DNA from 3 places in the Paenibacillus sp. FSL k6-2145 genome. Region 3 is predicted to be linked to each of the others. Evidence: a T-box and tRNA genes for the amino acid it is inferred to sense, from the RefSeq annotation. Region 3 holds a T-box; the other regions hold tRNA genes.
The links. A T-box is a leader RNA that pairs with one kind of tRNA and senses whether it is charged. The one in region 3 lies ahead of tyrS (tyrosine--tRNA ligase), so its partner is inferred to be a tRNA-Tyr.

Region 1 (4,346 bases), 1.7 Mb from region 3:
ACAGGGCCAGGGCTCGGACCTGTGACAACTCGATTAACCGTTGATTGCTCACCAACTGAAATTTCAGGGAATATGCTTCAGAGATCATCTCTGAAAACGAGGTATGTGTTTTGTTTTTCGTTGTCTCGAACATCTCTAAATAAATGAGGGTCTGGTTCAAAGCGGTCGATGAATTAGTGGCTTCAAAAAAGAGGGAGCTTATAACCTGCACCCTTCACCTACAACTTCACTTCTGCAATCTTAACTTCATATGTTTCACACGTGCATCTTCTTGTTTGGTAGTACGATGCTTCCTAGTGTCATCTTAGACGTTAGACTACATTGTCAGTCTCAATTCCTGATTATCAGTACACGTGCCAAGCTTATCCGATTTATCGCTTATCCTTAGTGCGAACTGTTTTCATATTGGGTTGTTCAAGTTGAATTAGAATTTTGCCAAACCTTGCTCCACGTGAGAAGGTCACCGTACTATCCCTGTACGTATCCCGAATGTACTTCTCAGCCAATCTGAGAGAATCTTCATCGGATGGGAACTCATACGTATTAAGCCATTCTGGCAGCTGCTCGATAATCTCTTTCACCGGTAATTCAAATGAGTTAACTTCTCTCGTAATAATCATCGTATAAGAATAACCCTTCAAATACAGCAACTGTTGGATATACCCCATATCACCGGCCATGTATGAAGAAGTTACTCCCAGTACATCCTTAAGTTCATCCATTAGTGTGTGTTCCTTCTGTCCCGCCATAGTACTTATATACACATACTTCCGGGCGCAATTAATTGCCTGCTCAATCGTTTCCCAATCCGACATCGCCGGACACATGGATGCAAATGCAAAGTCATATTTCTTCTCCCAACCCTTATCCTTAATGGAGATTTCTTCATATCGTTCGTTTACAATTTCGATATTGGATTCCAAAGATGAAGGTATCGTCTCTTTCATAAGGGAGACAAGCAACTCCGAAGGCTCAACTGCGGTCACACTTGCTCCCTTTTCCGCAAAAGGAATGGTAAATATGCCTGAGGCTGCTCCAATGTCCAAAATGGATAACCCTGCAAAATCTACACCCTGATTCTCAATCCAGCCCATAATGCGCTCAGAACGCTGCTTTCCTTCTTCAGTGAACGACTGTGCATGATAATCCCTGGCCCACCGCTCAAAAGCTTCTTCTGTATTAAAGGGGACGCTTTTCTTCTTATATTTTGAACTTCTCGGACGATTCTTCCATGCCTCTTCCCATACAGAAAGATCAAATAACAGATCGGTATCCAATACATTTTTTCCATTAGTCACTCTACTTCACTCCTCTACATTAAAGACTTTACTTATCTATAATATACTTAATATAATCATACGTCAATCTTTATTAACGTCCAACTATCCTTACAATACAAAAAATCAATTTATATAAAATGAAAATAGCCCTACACATTGCATAAGCAACATGTAGGGCTATTCAATATACCGGCGAGAGGACTCGAACCTCCACGGTTTCCCACTCGATTTTGAGTCGAGCGCGTCTGCCATTCCGCCACGCCGGCATATGCTGGAGGCGCCACCCAGATTCGAACTGGGGATAAAGCTTTTGCAGAGCTGTGCCTTACCACTTGGCTATGGCGCCATATTTTGGAGCGGACGACGGGAATCGAACCCGCGACCCTCGCCTTGGCAAGGCGATGCTCTACCGCTGAGCCACGTCCGCATAATGGCTGGGGATATAGGATTTGAACCTATGCATGACGGAGTCAAAGTCCGTTGCCTTACCGCTTGGCTAATCCCCAATAAAAAATGAAAAAACAAAGGGGCGATCGAGGGGAATTGAACCCCCGAATGCCGGATCCACAAACCGGTGCGTTAACCACTTCGCCACGATCGCCACAAAAGGTTATTATCTAAAAAGTTAATTGGCAGGGGCAGCAGGAATTGAACCCACACCAACGGTTTTGGAGACCGTTGTTCTACCTTTAAACTATGCCCCTAAAAACTGGTGGAGGATGATGGATTCGAACCACCGAACCCGTACGGGAGCAGATTTACAGTCTGATGCGTTTGGCCACTTCGCTAATCCTCCAGGATTACATGGTGCCGGCGAGAGGACTTGAACCCCCAACCTACTGATTACAAGTCAGTTGCTCTACCAGTTGAGCTACACCGGCATATTAAATTGTTTTAAAAATGGTGGCTCGGGACGGAATCGAACCGCCGACACGAGGATTTTCAGTCCTCTGCTCTACCGACTGAGCTACCGAGCCATAATAAAGTCTAATCTTAATTCCTTACACTTTATATAGGGCATCAGTGCCATACAGCAGATGTAGTGAACAGTTTGCCTCATGTAAAGATTAAATGGCGGAACCGACGGGATTCGAACCCGCGATCTCCTGCGTGACAGGCAGGCATGTTAGGCCAACTACACCACGGTTCCAGATCACTTTCTCAAAGGAAAGTATAATTGCGGGGGCAGGATTTGAACCTGCGGCCTTCGGGTTATGAGCCCGACGAGCTACCGGGCTGCTCCACCCCGCGTCGTTATAAAGTTTATATGGTGGAGGCTGAGGGGATCGAACCCCCGACCCTCTGCTTGTAAGGCAGATGCTCTCCCAGCTGAGCTAAGCCTCCGAACAACACATTTATGATCATACCATAATCTTGTTGTAAAAATCAACTTCTTTTTTTGAAGTTATTATGACCCGTAGGGGATTCGAACCCCTGTTACCTCCGTGAAAGGGAGGTGTCTTAACCCCTTGACCAACGGGCCTTAATATTATGGCGGAGAGAGAGGGATTCGAACCCTCGAGACGCTTGTGACGCCTACACGATTTCCAATCGTGCTCCTTCGGCCAGCTCGGACACCTCTCCATATGGCTCCCCGAACAGGGCTCGAACCTGTGACAACTCGATTAACAGTCGAGTGCTCTACCAACTGAGCTATCAGGGAATGGTGGAGCCAAGCGGGATCGAACCGCTGACCTCCTGCTTGCAAGGCAGGCGCTCTCCCAGCTGAGCTATGGCCCCATACTCTGGTGTATTTCTTTGTTGTGGTCTTGCTATGGGCCCTGGTGGACTCGAACCACCGGCCTCACCCTTATCAGAGGTGCGCTCTAACCAACTGAGCTAAGGGCCCTTATCAATTTTCGAAAAAAAATACCCCAATGGGGTTTCGCTTGGCGGCGTCCTACTCTCCCAGGACCCTGCGGTCCAAGTACCATCGGCGCTAGAGGGCTTAACGGTCGTGTTCGGGATGGGTACGTGTGGAACCCCTCCGCCATCGCCACCAAACGCGTAGCTTACATTTCAGAGTGTTGTTCTCTGAAAACTAGATTCGAAACGAAACATGCGAATTACAACTTGCTATTGGATAAGCCCTCGACCGATTAGTACTGGTCAGCTCCATGCATTGCTGCACTTCCACCCCCAGCCTATCTACCTCGTCGTCTTCAAGGGGTCTTACATACTGGGAAATCTCATCTTGAGGGGGGCTTCACGCTTAGATGCTTTCAGCGTTTATCCCGTCCGTACATAGCTACCCAGCGGTGCTCCTGGCGGAACAACTGGTACACCAGCGGTACGTCCATCCCGGTCCTCTCGTACTAAGGACAGCTCCTCTCAAATTTCCTACGCCCACGACAGATAGGGACCGAACTGTCTCACGACGTTCTGAACCCAGCTCGCGTACCGCTTTAATGGGCGAACAGCCCAACCCTTGGGACCTACTTCAGCCCCAGGATGCGATGAGCCGACATCGAGGTGCCAAACCTCCCCGTCGATGTGGACTCTTGGGGGAGATAAGCCTGTTATCCCCAGGGTAGCTTTTATCCGTTGAGCGATGGCCCTTCCATGCGGTACCACCGGATCACTAAGCCCGACTTTCGTCCCTGCTCGACTTGTAGGTCTCGCAGTCAAGCTCCCTTATGCCTTTGCACTCTTCGAATGATTTCCAACCATTCTGAGGGAACCTTTGGGCGCCTCCGTTACTCTTTAGGAGGCGACCGCCCCAGTCAAACTGCCCACCTGACACTGTCCCCGCACCGGATTACGGTACCAGGTTAGAACCTAGATACGATCAGGGTGGTATCCCAACGTTGCCTCCACACAAGCTGGCGCTCATGTCTCTTAGGCTCCCACCTATCCTGTACAGATCGTACCCAAATTCAATATCAAGCTGCAGTAAAGCTCCATGGGGTCTTTCCGTCTTGTCGCGGGTAACCTGCATCTTCACAGGTATTAAAATTTCACCGGATCTCTCGTTGAGACAGCGCCCAAGTCGTTACGCCATTCGTGCGGGTCAGAATTTACCTGACAAGGAATTTCGCTACCTTAGGACCGTTATAGTTACGGCCG
Region 2 (4,346 bases), 3.2 Mb from region 3:
CTCACTGGTCGAGTGACTCTGCGCCGAAAATGTAACGGGGCTAAACACACCACCGAAGCTATGGCTTGATGCTTTGCATCAGGGGTAGGGGAGCGTTGTATAAGGGTTGAAGGTGTACCGTAAGGAGCGCTGGACATTATACAAGTGAGAATGCCGGTATGAGTAACGAAAAGATCAGTGAGAATCTGATCCGCCGAAAGCCTAAGGGTTCCTGAGGAAGGCTCGTCCGCTCAGGGTAAGTCGGGACCTAAGGCGAGGCCGAAAGGCGTAGTCGAAGGACAACAGGTCGAAATTCCTGTACCACCGTAAGCCGTTATGAGCAATGGGGGGACGCAGTAGGGTAGTGACGCGGACTGATGGATGTCCGTCTAAGCAGTAAGGCTGATGTGTAGGCAAATCCGCACATTGTAAGGCTGAGCTGTGATGGGGAGCGAAAATTATAGTAGCGAAGGTCATGATCTCACACTGCCAAGAAAAGCCTCTAGCCAGGTGAAGGTGCCCGTACCGCAAACCGACACAGGTAGGCGAGAAGAGTATTCTAAGGCGCGCGGAAGAACTCTCGTTAAGGAACTCGGCAAAATGACCCCGTAACTTCGGGAGAAGGGGTGCCCCGGTAGTGTGAATAGCACGAGGGGGCCGCAGTGAAAAGGCCCAAGCGACTGTTTAGCAAAAACACAGGTCTGTGCGAAGCCGTAAGGCGAAGTATACGGGCTGACGCCTGCCCGGTGCTGGAAGGTTAAGGGGAGTGGTTAGGGAGTAATCCCGAAGCTGTGAACCGAAGCCCCAGTAAACGGCGGCCGTAACTATAACGGTCCTAAGGTAGCGAAATTCCTTGTCAGGTAAATTCTGACCCGCACGAATGGCGTAACGACTTGGGCGCTGTCTCAACGAGAGATCCGGTGAAATTTTAATACCTGTGAAGATGCAGGTTACCCGCGACAAGACGGAAAGACCCCATGGAGCTTTACTGCAGCTTGATATTGAATTTGGGTACGATCTGTACAGGATAGGTGGGAGCCTTTGAAGTGGGAGCGCAAGCTTCCATGGAGGCAACGTTGGGATACCACCCTGATCGTATCTAGGTTCTAACCTGGTACCGTAATCCGGTGCGGGGACAGTGTCAGGTGGGCAGTTTGACTGGGGCGGTCGCCTCCTAAAGAGTAACGGAGGCGCCCAAAGGTTCCCTCAGAATGGTTGGAAATCATTCGAAGAGTGCAAAGGCATAAGGGAGCTTGACTGCGAGACCTACAAGTCGAGCAGGGACGAAAGTCGGGCTTAGTGATCCGGTGGTACCGCATGGAAGGGCCATCGCTCAACGGATAAAAGCTACCCTGGGGATAACAGGCTTATCTCCCCCAAGAGTCCACATCGACGGGGAGGTTTGGCACCTCGATGTCGGCTCATCGCATCCTGGGGCTGAAGTAGGTCCCAAGGGTTGGGCTGTTCGCCCATTAAAGCGGTACGCGAGCTGGGTTCAGAACGTCGTGAGACAGTTCGGTCCCTATCTGTCGTGGGCGTAGGAAATTTGAGAGGAGCTGTCCTTAGTACGAGAGGACCGGGATGGACGTACCGCTGGTGTACCAGTTGTTCCGCCAGGAGCACCGCTGGGTAGCTATGTACGGACGGGATAAACGCTGAAAGCATCTAAGCGTGAAGCCCCCCTCAAGATGAGATTTCCCAGTATGTAAGACCCCTTGAAGACGACGAGGTAGATAGGCTGGGGGTGGAAGTGCAGCAATGCATGGAGCTGACCAGTACTAATCGGTCGAGGGCTTATCCAATAGCAAGTTGTAATTCGCATGTTTCGTTTCGAATCTAGTTTTCAGAGAACAACACTCTGAAATGTAAGCTACGCGTTTGGTGGCGATGGCGGAGGGGTTCCACACGTACCCATCCCGAACACGACCGTTAAGCCCTCTAGCGCCGATGGTACTTGGACCGCAGGGTCCTGGGAGAGTAGGACGCCGCCAAGCGAAACCCCATTGGGGTATTTTTTTTCGAAAATTGATAAGGGCCCTTAGCTCAGTTGGTTAGAGCGCACCTCTGATAAGGGTGAGGCCGGTGGTTCGAGTCCACCAGGGCCCATAGCAAGACCACAACAAAGAAATACACCAGAGTATGGGGCCATAGCTCAGCTGGGAGAGCGCCTGCCTTGCAAGCAGGAGGTCAGCGGTTCGATCCCGCTTGGCTCCACCATTCCCTGATAGCTCAGTTGGTAGAGCACTCGACTGTTAATCGAGTTGTCACAGGTTCGAGCCCTGTTCGGGGAGCCAGTAAGGCCCGTTGGTCAAGGGGTTAAGACACCTCCCTTTCACGGAGGTAACAGGGGTTCGAATCCCCTACGGGTCATAAAATGGAGGCTTAGCTCAGCTGGGAGAGCATCTGCCTTACAAGCAGAGGGTCGGGGGTTCGATCCCCTCAGCCTCCACCATATAACTTTATAACGACGCGGGGTGGAGCAGCCCGGTAGCTCGTCGGGCTCATAACCCGAAGGCCGCAGGTTCAAATCCTGCCCCCGCAATTATACTTTCCTTGAGAAAGTGATCTGGAACCGTGGTGTAGTTGGCCTAACATGCCTGCCTGTCACGCAGGAGATCGCGGGTTCGAATCCCGTCGGTTCCGCCATTTTTTATTTTAGTAAGGCTCGGTAGCTCAGTCGGTAGAGCAGAGGACTGAAAATCCTCGTGTCGGCGGTTCGATTCCGTCCCGAGCCACCATATATAACACCTTTAATACGCCGGTGTAGCTCAACTGGTAGAGCAACTGACTTGTAATCAGTAGGTTGGGGGTTCAAGTCCTCTCGCCGGCACCATGTAATCCTGGAGGATTAGCGAAGCGGCCAAACGCATCAGACTGTAAATCTGCTCCCGTACGGGTTCGGTGGTTCGAATCCATCATCCTCCACCAGTTTTTCTATGAGTCATTAGCTCAGTTGGTAGAGCACCTGACTTTTAATCAGGGTGTCGAAGGTTCGAGCCCTTCATGACTCACCATTATATGCGCGTGTGGCGGAATTGGCAGACGCACTAGACTTAGGATCTAGCGTCTTTGACGTGGGGGTTCAAGTCCCTCCACGCGCATCCCTTATTTGCGGAAGTGGCTCAGCGGTAGAGCATCGCCTTGCCAAGGCGAGGGTCGCGGGTTCGATTCCCGTCTTCCGCTCCAATATTTTGCGCCCTTAGCTCAGCTGGATAGAGCGTTTGACTACGAATCAAAAGGCCGGGAGTTCGAATCTCTCAGGGCGCGCCATTATAACTTCATATTTTGCCGGCGTGGCGGAATGGCAGACGCGCTCGACTCAAAATCGAGTGGGAAACCGTGGAGGTTCGAGTCCTCTCGCCGGTATAGATAACGGGATGTAGCTCAGCTTGGTAGAGCACCTGGTTTGGGACCAGGGGGTCGCATGTTCAAATCGTGTCATCCCGATTGTTGTTATGCGGGTGTAGTTCAATGGTAGAACTTTAGCCTTCCAAGCTAATAGCGTGGGTTCGATTCCCATCACCCGCTTAAATATTGAAAAGAAAGAGATGGTACTAACCGTCTCTTTCTTTTTTTGCGTTCACAGGTTTATTGGCAATTTACCGCGTGGTGCTCTCAGAGAGTATATGGCTCTTTATCATGTATCAGAATGTATCCCACGTTTGCATAAATTTCCCCACCTTTTGTCCTTGATAATTGTGGACGCTGTTCAAGTGAAACAGGTCTAACGCATCTTATAAGGCCTGGATATAAGCTTCTTCATCACATTTTATAAAAACGCTTACAAAAATAGCTTGCGTAAATCATTAACCTGTAATACCATATCAATTAAGCGCTTAACCTTTAGGGGTAAGGCGCTTAAACTTAACGTAGATTAAGCGCTTAACCCGTAAAGGAAAGGAAGGCGATCAATTCATGAATACAATTCGACTAACGATGGCCCAGGCACTGCTTCGATACCTGGATCAGCAATATATCTCGGTTGACGGGGTGGAAACCAAGTTTGTGAAGGGAATCATCGGTATTTTTGGACATGGCAACGTAACAGGCATTGGAGAAGCGCTGGAGCGCAGTCCGGGAAGCCTAACGTATATGCAAGGGAAGAACGAACAAGGTATGGTGCATACGGCAGCGGCCTATGCCAAGCAGAAGAACCGTAGACAGATCTATGCATGCACTACATCCATTGGACCTGGTGCTTTGAATATGATTACAGCAGCGGCTACTGCAACGGTGAACCGGATTCCGGTTTTATTGCTTCCAGGAGATAACTTTGCTACACGGGAACCAGACCCGGTACTGCAGCAGTTGGAAGTGAGCAGTGATTATACAATCTCAGCCACTGATCCATTCAAAGCCGTCAGTAA
Region 3 (4,346 bases):
GATCTATTGAAGATCTCCGGGCGTTGGCTGATTACACATTGAATCGACATTATCCTGAGGTTGCTCACGTCGAAAATCGTTATCTTTTGCTCCTTCAGGAAGTAATTAAACGGCAGGCGGCACTCATTGCCGAGTGGCAGCGTGTTGGTTTCATTCATGGCGTGATGAACACGGATAACATGGCGATCAGTGGTGAGACCATCGATTATGGTCCGTGCGCCTTTATGGATGCTTACAATCCTTCAACCGTATTCAGCTCCATTGACAGGCAAGGTCGCTATGCTTATGGTAATCAACCGTATATTGCCGGGTGGAATTTGGCTCGTTTTGCCGAGACACTTCTGCCGTTGTTGCATGAAGATGAAGAACAGGCAGTGCAACTCGCTCAGGATGCTATCGCACAATTTTCTGAATTGTACCATCATCATTGGCTCAAGGGAATGCGTGCCAAATTGGGCTTGTTGGATGAAGAGGCCGAAGATGAAGCGCTGATCAAGGATCTTCTTGAACTTATGGAGAAGCATAGTGCAGATTACAACAATACGTTCCTGGCTTTGACCTTTGATAGGTTGGAAGGGACAGCTTTGTTTGGCACGCCAGAATTTGTTGAATGGCATGAGCGGTGGCAAGCAAGATTGGACAGACAGCAAGAGGAGAAGGAAGTCTCTCGGCAGTTGATGAGAACAAGCAATCCAGCCGTCATTCCCCGAAATCATCGGGTCGAGGAAGCCCTTGAGCAAGCGGAGAACCACGGAGATCTTAGCGTAATGCAGAAGCTTTTGGCAGTTCTTTCAGACCCGTTCGCGCACTCACCTGAGCAGGCTGAATATGCCGAACTGCCAGCACAGTGCAATACTTCGTATCAGACTTTTTGTGGAACCTGATTGAACAGTATGGAATGAAGAGGCTGCCTTGGGCAGCTTTTTCATTTTTCATTCTGTCTTCGACGTTAGAATCCAACGTGGGTATTGAATTTGGAGAATGTCATGCAATAATTAGAGAAGTAGAGATTTACTTTTACAGAGGCAGGTGCATTCATGTCCAACATGTTAAGCAAACAACAATTGGCAGACATCCTTTTACAGCTTTTAGAGCGTACGTCTCTCCGTAGGGAACAGATGCAGAACTATGTTAACCGCTTGTTTGAGACCTTTAAATGCGATGGTGTGCCCTATGTAGAGAATGGAGAAGATGCGTATATCGTTCGAATCTACGAACGTGGTTTCGTCACGTTAGAGAAACGGGTGAAACAGCCGGATGAAGTCATCTATTGGATGCTGGAGGATATTATTTTCACCGCGACGCATGTAGGGTTGTTGGAAAGATATGGCGTGGATAATAAACAGACGCATTTGAACTACACAAATGAAGTGATGAATGAACTAAACAGGGGTGTTCAGGAAGCCTTCCAGCAGATCGGTGATCCGTATTTACATTGGTATCTGAAGGGTAAACGTCAGGAGTTAGAGGGTATGAAATAAATAAAAATGAGGTGTGTTACGTGAGCGAGCAAGATATTAATGATGTATGGTATGACTATGCTGTGTTATTTGTCGAAAAAAAGAATAAATCTGAACAGGGCTGGGCTTCGTTGACTTCGAACGAGCAGGATATTGCTGCTTTATGGCTATTAGAGGCGGATGTCTTTAATGGCGGTTTTATTCAGTTTTTCTGTAACTGGGGGGAAGAGGTATACCGTTACGCGTTGCGGGCATTACATACCATTGGTGCGACTCAAGTCGTGGAGATTATAACGTCAGCGTACGGCTGCATGGAGTATTTGAAAGAGGATGAAAGGCTTACTGAACTGTGGGATATTCCTAAATTACTGACAAAGGAACAAGAGGACCAGTTAGATGCGCTGGATCAGCAATTTTGGAACAATGAGGATCAGATTGCGGAGAAAGCCTATGGTTATTATCACGGAAAATTGAACATGATGATTATATAATCTGGTTTCAATTATGCATCCGTTGTTCTGTTCAAAGATTGCATACTTGGTCTTGCAATGACTGGAACGTTCGGCTATACTTGCTATAAATTGAATACATGAATCACGTTGATAGAGCGCAGTAGCGGCTTTGTCCCTGTTACAGAAAGTCAGGGGTTGATGGAACCTGATACATACAAGGGCTGCGAATTACACTCTGGAGTACTTGGGTAATGCCAAGCGGATGGGCAAACGATATATTGCCAAAAGTGGTATGGATAACGTGTTAAGGTCACGTGTTGTCCATGCAATTTGGGTGGTACCACGGTTATGATAATCGTCCCTGTGTCTAATGAAGACAAGGAGGCGATTTTTTTGTGTCCAAAAAAGCCGTTCCAGCGTGTTATTTCGTAATTTAACGTAGATCATGACTGAATCTTGAGGATAGAAAAGGGGTTATACGAATGAATATTATTGATGAACTACAGTGGCGTGACGCCATTAACCAGCAGACGGATGCAGAGGGATTACGTGAGTTGACTGAAACGAAGTCCGTTTCTTTGTACTGCGGTGTTGACCCAACGGGAGATAGCATGCATATCGGACATCTCATTCCCTTCATGATGCTGAAACGTTTTCAACTGGCAGGACATCGTCCAGTTATTCTGATTGGTGGAGCTACAGGCACGATTGGTGATCCAAGTGGTCGTCAGGCAGAGCGTTCTTTGCAAACGATGGAGCAAGTGCAGGAGAATGTGGATTCACTGACAGCACAGATGAAGAAGTTGTTTGTAACAGACGGTGATAATCAGGTTCGCATGGTGAACAACTACGATTGGACGCACAAGATCAATGTCATTGAATTCTTGCGTGACTACGGCAAAAACTTTAACCTCAACACCATGCTGGCTAAGGATGTAGTTGCGAGCAGACTGGAAGGCGGAATTTCGTTTACCGAGTTTTCCTACCAGATCCTTCAATCACTCGACTACCTGCACCTGTTCCAGAACGAAGATGTACAGCTTCAAATCGGCGGTTCGGATCAATGGGGTAACATCACAAGTGGTCTCGATCTGATTCGTAAAAAAGAAGGATCTGAAGCGAAGGCGTACGGTCTGACTATTCCGCTCATGCTCAAATCCGACGGTACGAAATTTGGTAAAACAGCTGGCGGAGCAATCTGGCTTGATCCAAACAAAACGACACCATTTGAATTCTACCAGTTCTGGGCGAATACAGATGACCGTGATGTCATTAAATACTTGAAATACTTTACCTTCCTGAGCAAAGAAGAAATTGAAGCTTTGGCTGAAAAGGTAGAGACAGAGCCGCACAGACGTGAAGCACAGAAAGCACTCGCGGAAGAAATGACAAAATTCGTTCACGGCGAAGAAATGCTCGAACAGGCTAAACGTATTACAGCTGCGCTGTTCAGTGGTGATATCCGTTCCCTGACGGCGGATGAAATCGAGCAGGGATTCAAGGAAATGCCAACATTCGAGACGGACGGCGAAGCGAAAAATATCGTGGACTGGCTCGTAGATCTCGGCCTGGAGCCATCCAAACGCCAGGCGCGTGAGGATGTCACCAAAGGTGCGATCTCCATGAATGGTGAGAAAATCACGGAGCTTGAATTCACAGTGTCTGCAGAACACGCCATTGGCGGTAAATTCATCATTATCCGTAAAGGTAAGAAGAACTACAGCTTGGTCAAACTTCAATCGTAGTTTCCAAGAAATAGTACGTAACACAGGCACGTATAGAGACTAGAATAGACACACAAATAAAGATACAAATACAGAAACAAAAAGACCGTCTTCCATCTCTGTCAGGCGACAGAAGGGAGACGGTCTTTAGTATAAGAGGTCATTACTTGACCTATAGTTTATTGATTAACGATCGCTGTGATTTCTTCATCCAGATCAAGTCGTACATTCTCACGGTACGCCCGGATGTTGTATTCACTGTGCAGGTAGCGAAGAATCGCTTCAATCATATTGGACTCGACCAGATATTGACTGCGTCCTTGGATCCAAACTTCAGCGGAATAACCTGTATCTTCTTCCCAGCTCAGTTCTACATTCACATCGGTTGGACGTACACCCTTACGTTCTGCCATATGAATACAGATTGCATTCACAATTTCATCCATGCTCAGAACCATAGAGATTAGTACCGTCCGTTTCTGTTACGGTCATCATCACGATCATTGCGACGGTCATAACGACCATCCGCTGCAGGTTTACGACGATTGGAGATGGCTCTGAAGAGTGCCATAGCCAGCATAACAATCAACATGATTGCTGCAACGTTCACGAGCAATCCGAGGATGTTACCCAGAGCGCCCATGCCACCGAACAATCCGCCAAACATCATACCAGCAAGACCACCAAGCATCATGCCTTTCATGAATCCG

Region 1: it has a tRNA-Tyr gene. The T-box ahead of tyrS (tyrosine--tRNA ligase) is inferred to sense a tRNA for this amino acid. The anticodon was not compared.
Region 2: it has a tRNA-Tyr gene. The T-box ahead of tyrS (tyrosine--tRNA ligase) is inferred to sense a tRNA for this amino acid. The anticodon was not compared.

What each region holds. Positions count from the first base shown of each region.
Region 1 is NZ_CP150267.1:957,586-961,931, forward strand. Features, by position in the region: gene NZ043_RS04285 (methyltransferase domain-containing protein) at 372-1,298, opposite strand; tRNA gene NZ043_RS04290 (tRNA-Leu) at 1,468-1,546, opposite strand; tRNA gene NZ043_RS04295 (tRNA-Cys) at 1,553-1,626, opposite strand; tRNA gene NZ043_RS04300 (tRNA-Gly) at 1,633-1,707, opposite strand; tRNA gene NZ043_RS04305 (tRNA-Gln) at 1,712-1,786, opposite strand; tRNA gene NZ043_RS04310 (tRNA-His) at 1,809-1,881, opposite strand; tRNA gene NZ043_RS04315 (tRNA-Trp) at 1,911-1,984, opposite strand; tRNA gene NZ043_RS04320 (tRNA-Tyr) at 1,991-2,076, opposite strand; tRNA gene NZ043_RS04325 (tRNA-Thr) at 2,086-2,161, opposite strand; tRNA gene NZ043_RS04330 (tRNA-Phe) at 2,182-2,257, opposite strand; tRNA gene NZ043_RS04335 (tRNA-Asp) at 2,353-2,430, opposite strand; tRNA gene NZ043_RS04340 (tRNA-Met) at 2,458-2,531, opposite strand; tRNA gene NZ043_RS04345 (tRNA-Val) at 2,549-2,624, opposite strand; tRNA gene NZ043_RS04350 (tRNA-Glu) at 2,692-2,763, opposite strand; tRNA gene NZ043_RS04355 (tRNA-Ser) at 2,773-2,864, opposite strand; tRNA gene NZ043_RS04360 (tRNA-Asn) at 2,868-2,943, opposite strand; tRNA gene NZ043_RS04365 (tRNA-Ala) at 2,945-3,020, opposite strand; tRNA gene NZ043_RS04370 (tRNA-Ile) at 3,056-3,129, opposite strand; rRNA gene rrf (5S ribosomal RNA) at 3,168-3,284, opposite strand; rRNA gene NZ043_RS04380 (23S ribosomal RNA) at 3,360-4,346, opposite strand, start outside.
Region 2 is NZ_CP150267.1:2,447,312-2,451,657, forward strand. Features, by position in the region: rRNA gene NZ043_RS10775 (23S ribosomal RNA) at 1-1,781, shown strand, start outside; rRNA gene rrf (5S ribosomal RNA) at 1,857-1,973, shown strand; tRNA gene NZ043_RS10785 (tRNA-Ile) at 2,012-2,085, shown strand; tRNA gene NZ043_RS10790 (tRNA-Ala) at 2,121-2,196, shown strand; tRNA gene NZ043_RS10795 (tRNA-Asn) at 2,198-2,273, shown strand; tRNA gene NZ043_RS10800 (tRNA-Glu) at 2,278-2,349, shown strand; tRNA gene NZ043_RS10805 (tRNA-Val) at 2,356-2,431, shown strand; tRNA gene NZ043_RS10810 (tRNA-Met) at 2,448-2,521, shown strand; tRNA gene NZ043_RS10815 (tRNA-Asp) at 2,548-2,625, shown strand; tRNA gene NZ043_RS10820 (tRNA-Phe) at 2,642-2,717, shown strand; tRNA gene NZ043_RS10825 (tRNA-Thr) at 2,737-2,812, shown strand; tRNA gene NZ043_RS10830 (tRNA-Tyr) at 2,822-2,907, shown strand; tRNA gene NZ043_RS10835 (tRNA-Lys) at 2,918-2,993, shown strand; tRNA gene NZ043_RS10840 (tRNA-Leu) at 3,000-3,080, shown strand; tRNA gene NZ043_RS10845 (tRNA-Gly) at 3,091-3,165, shown strand; tRNA gene NZ043_RS10850 (tRNA-Arg) at 3,173-3,249, shown strand; tRNA gene NZ043_RS10855 (tRNA-Leu) at 3,267-3,345, shown strand; tRNA gene NZ043_RS10860 (tRNA-Pro) at 3,353-3,426, shown strand; tRNA gene NZ043_RS10865 (tRNA-Gly) at 3,437-3,507, shown strand; gene iolD (3D-(3,5/4)-trihydroxycyclohexane-1,2-dione acylhydrolase (decyclizing)) at 3,895-4,346, shown strand, end outside.
Region 3 is NZ_CP150267.1:6,343,660-6,348,005, reverse strand. Features, by position in the region: gene NZ043_RS28090 (YdiU family protein) at 1-884, shown strand, start outside; gene NZ043_RS28085 (Imm63 family immunity protein) at 1,038-1,481, shown strand; gene NZ043_RS28080 (DUF4375 domain-containing protein) at 1,502-1,951, shown strand; T-box leader at 2,051-2,278, shown strand; gene tyrS (tyrosine--tRNA ligase) at 2,395-3,657, shown strand; gene NZ043_RS28070 (YxcD family protein) at 3,816-4,094, opposite strand; gene NZ043_RS28065 (hypothetical protein) at 4,100-4,346, opposite strand, start outside.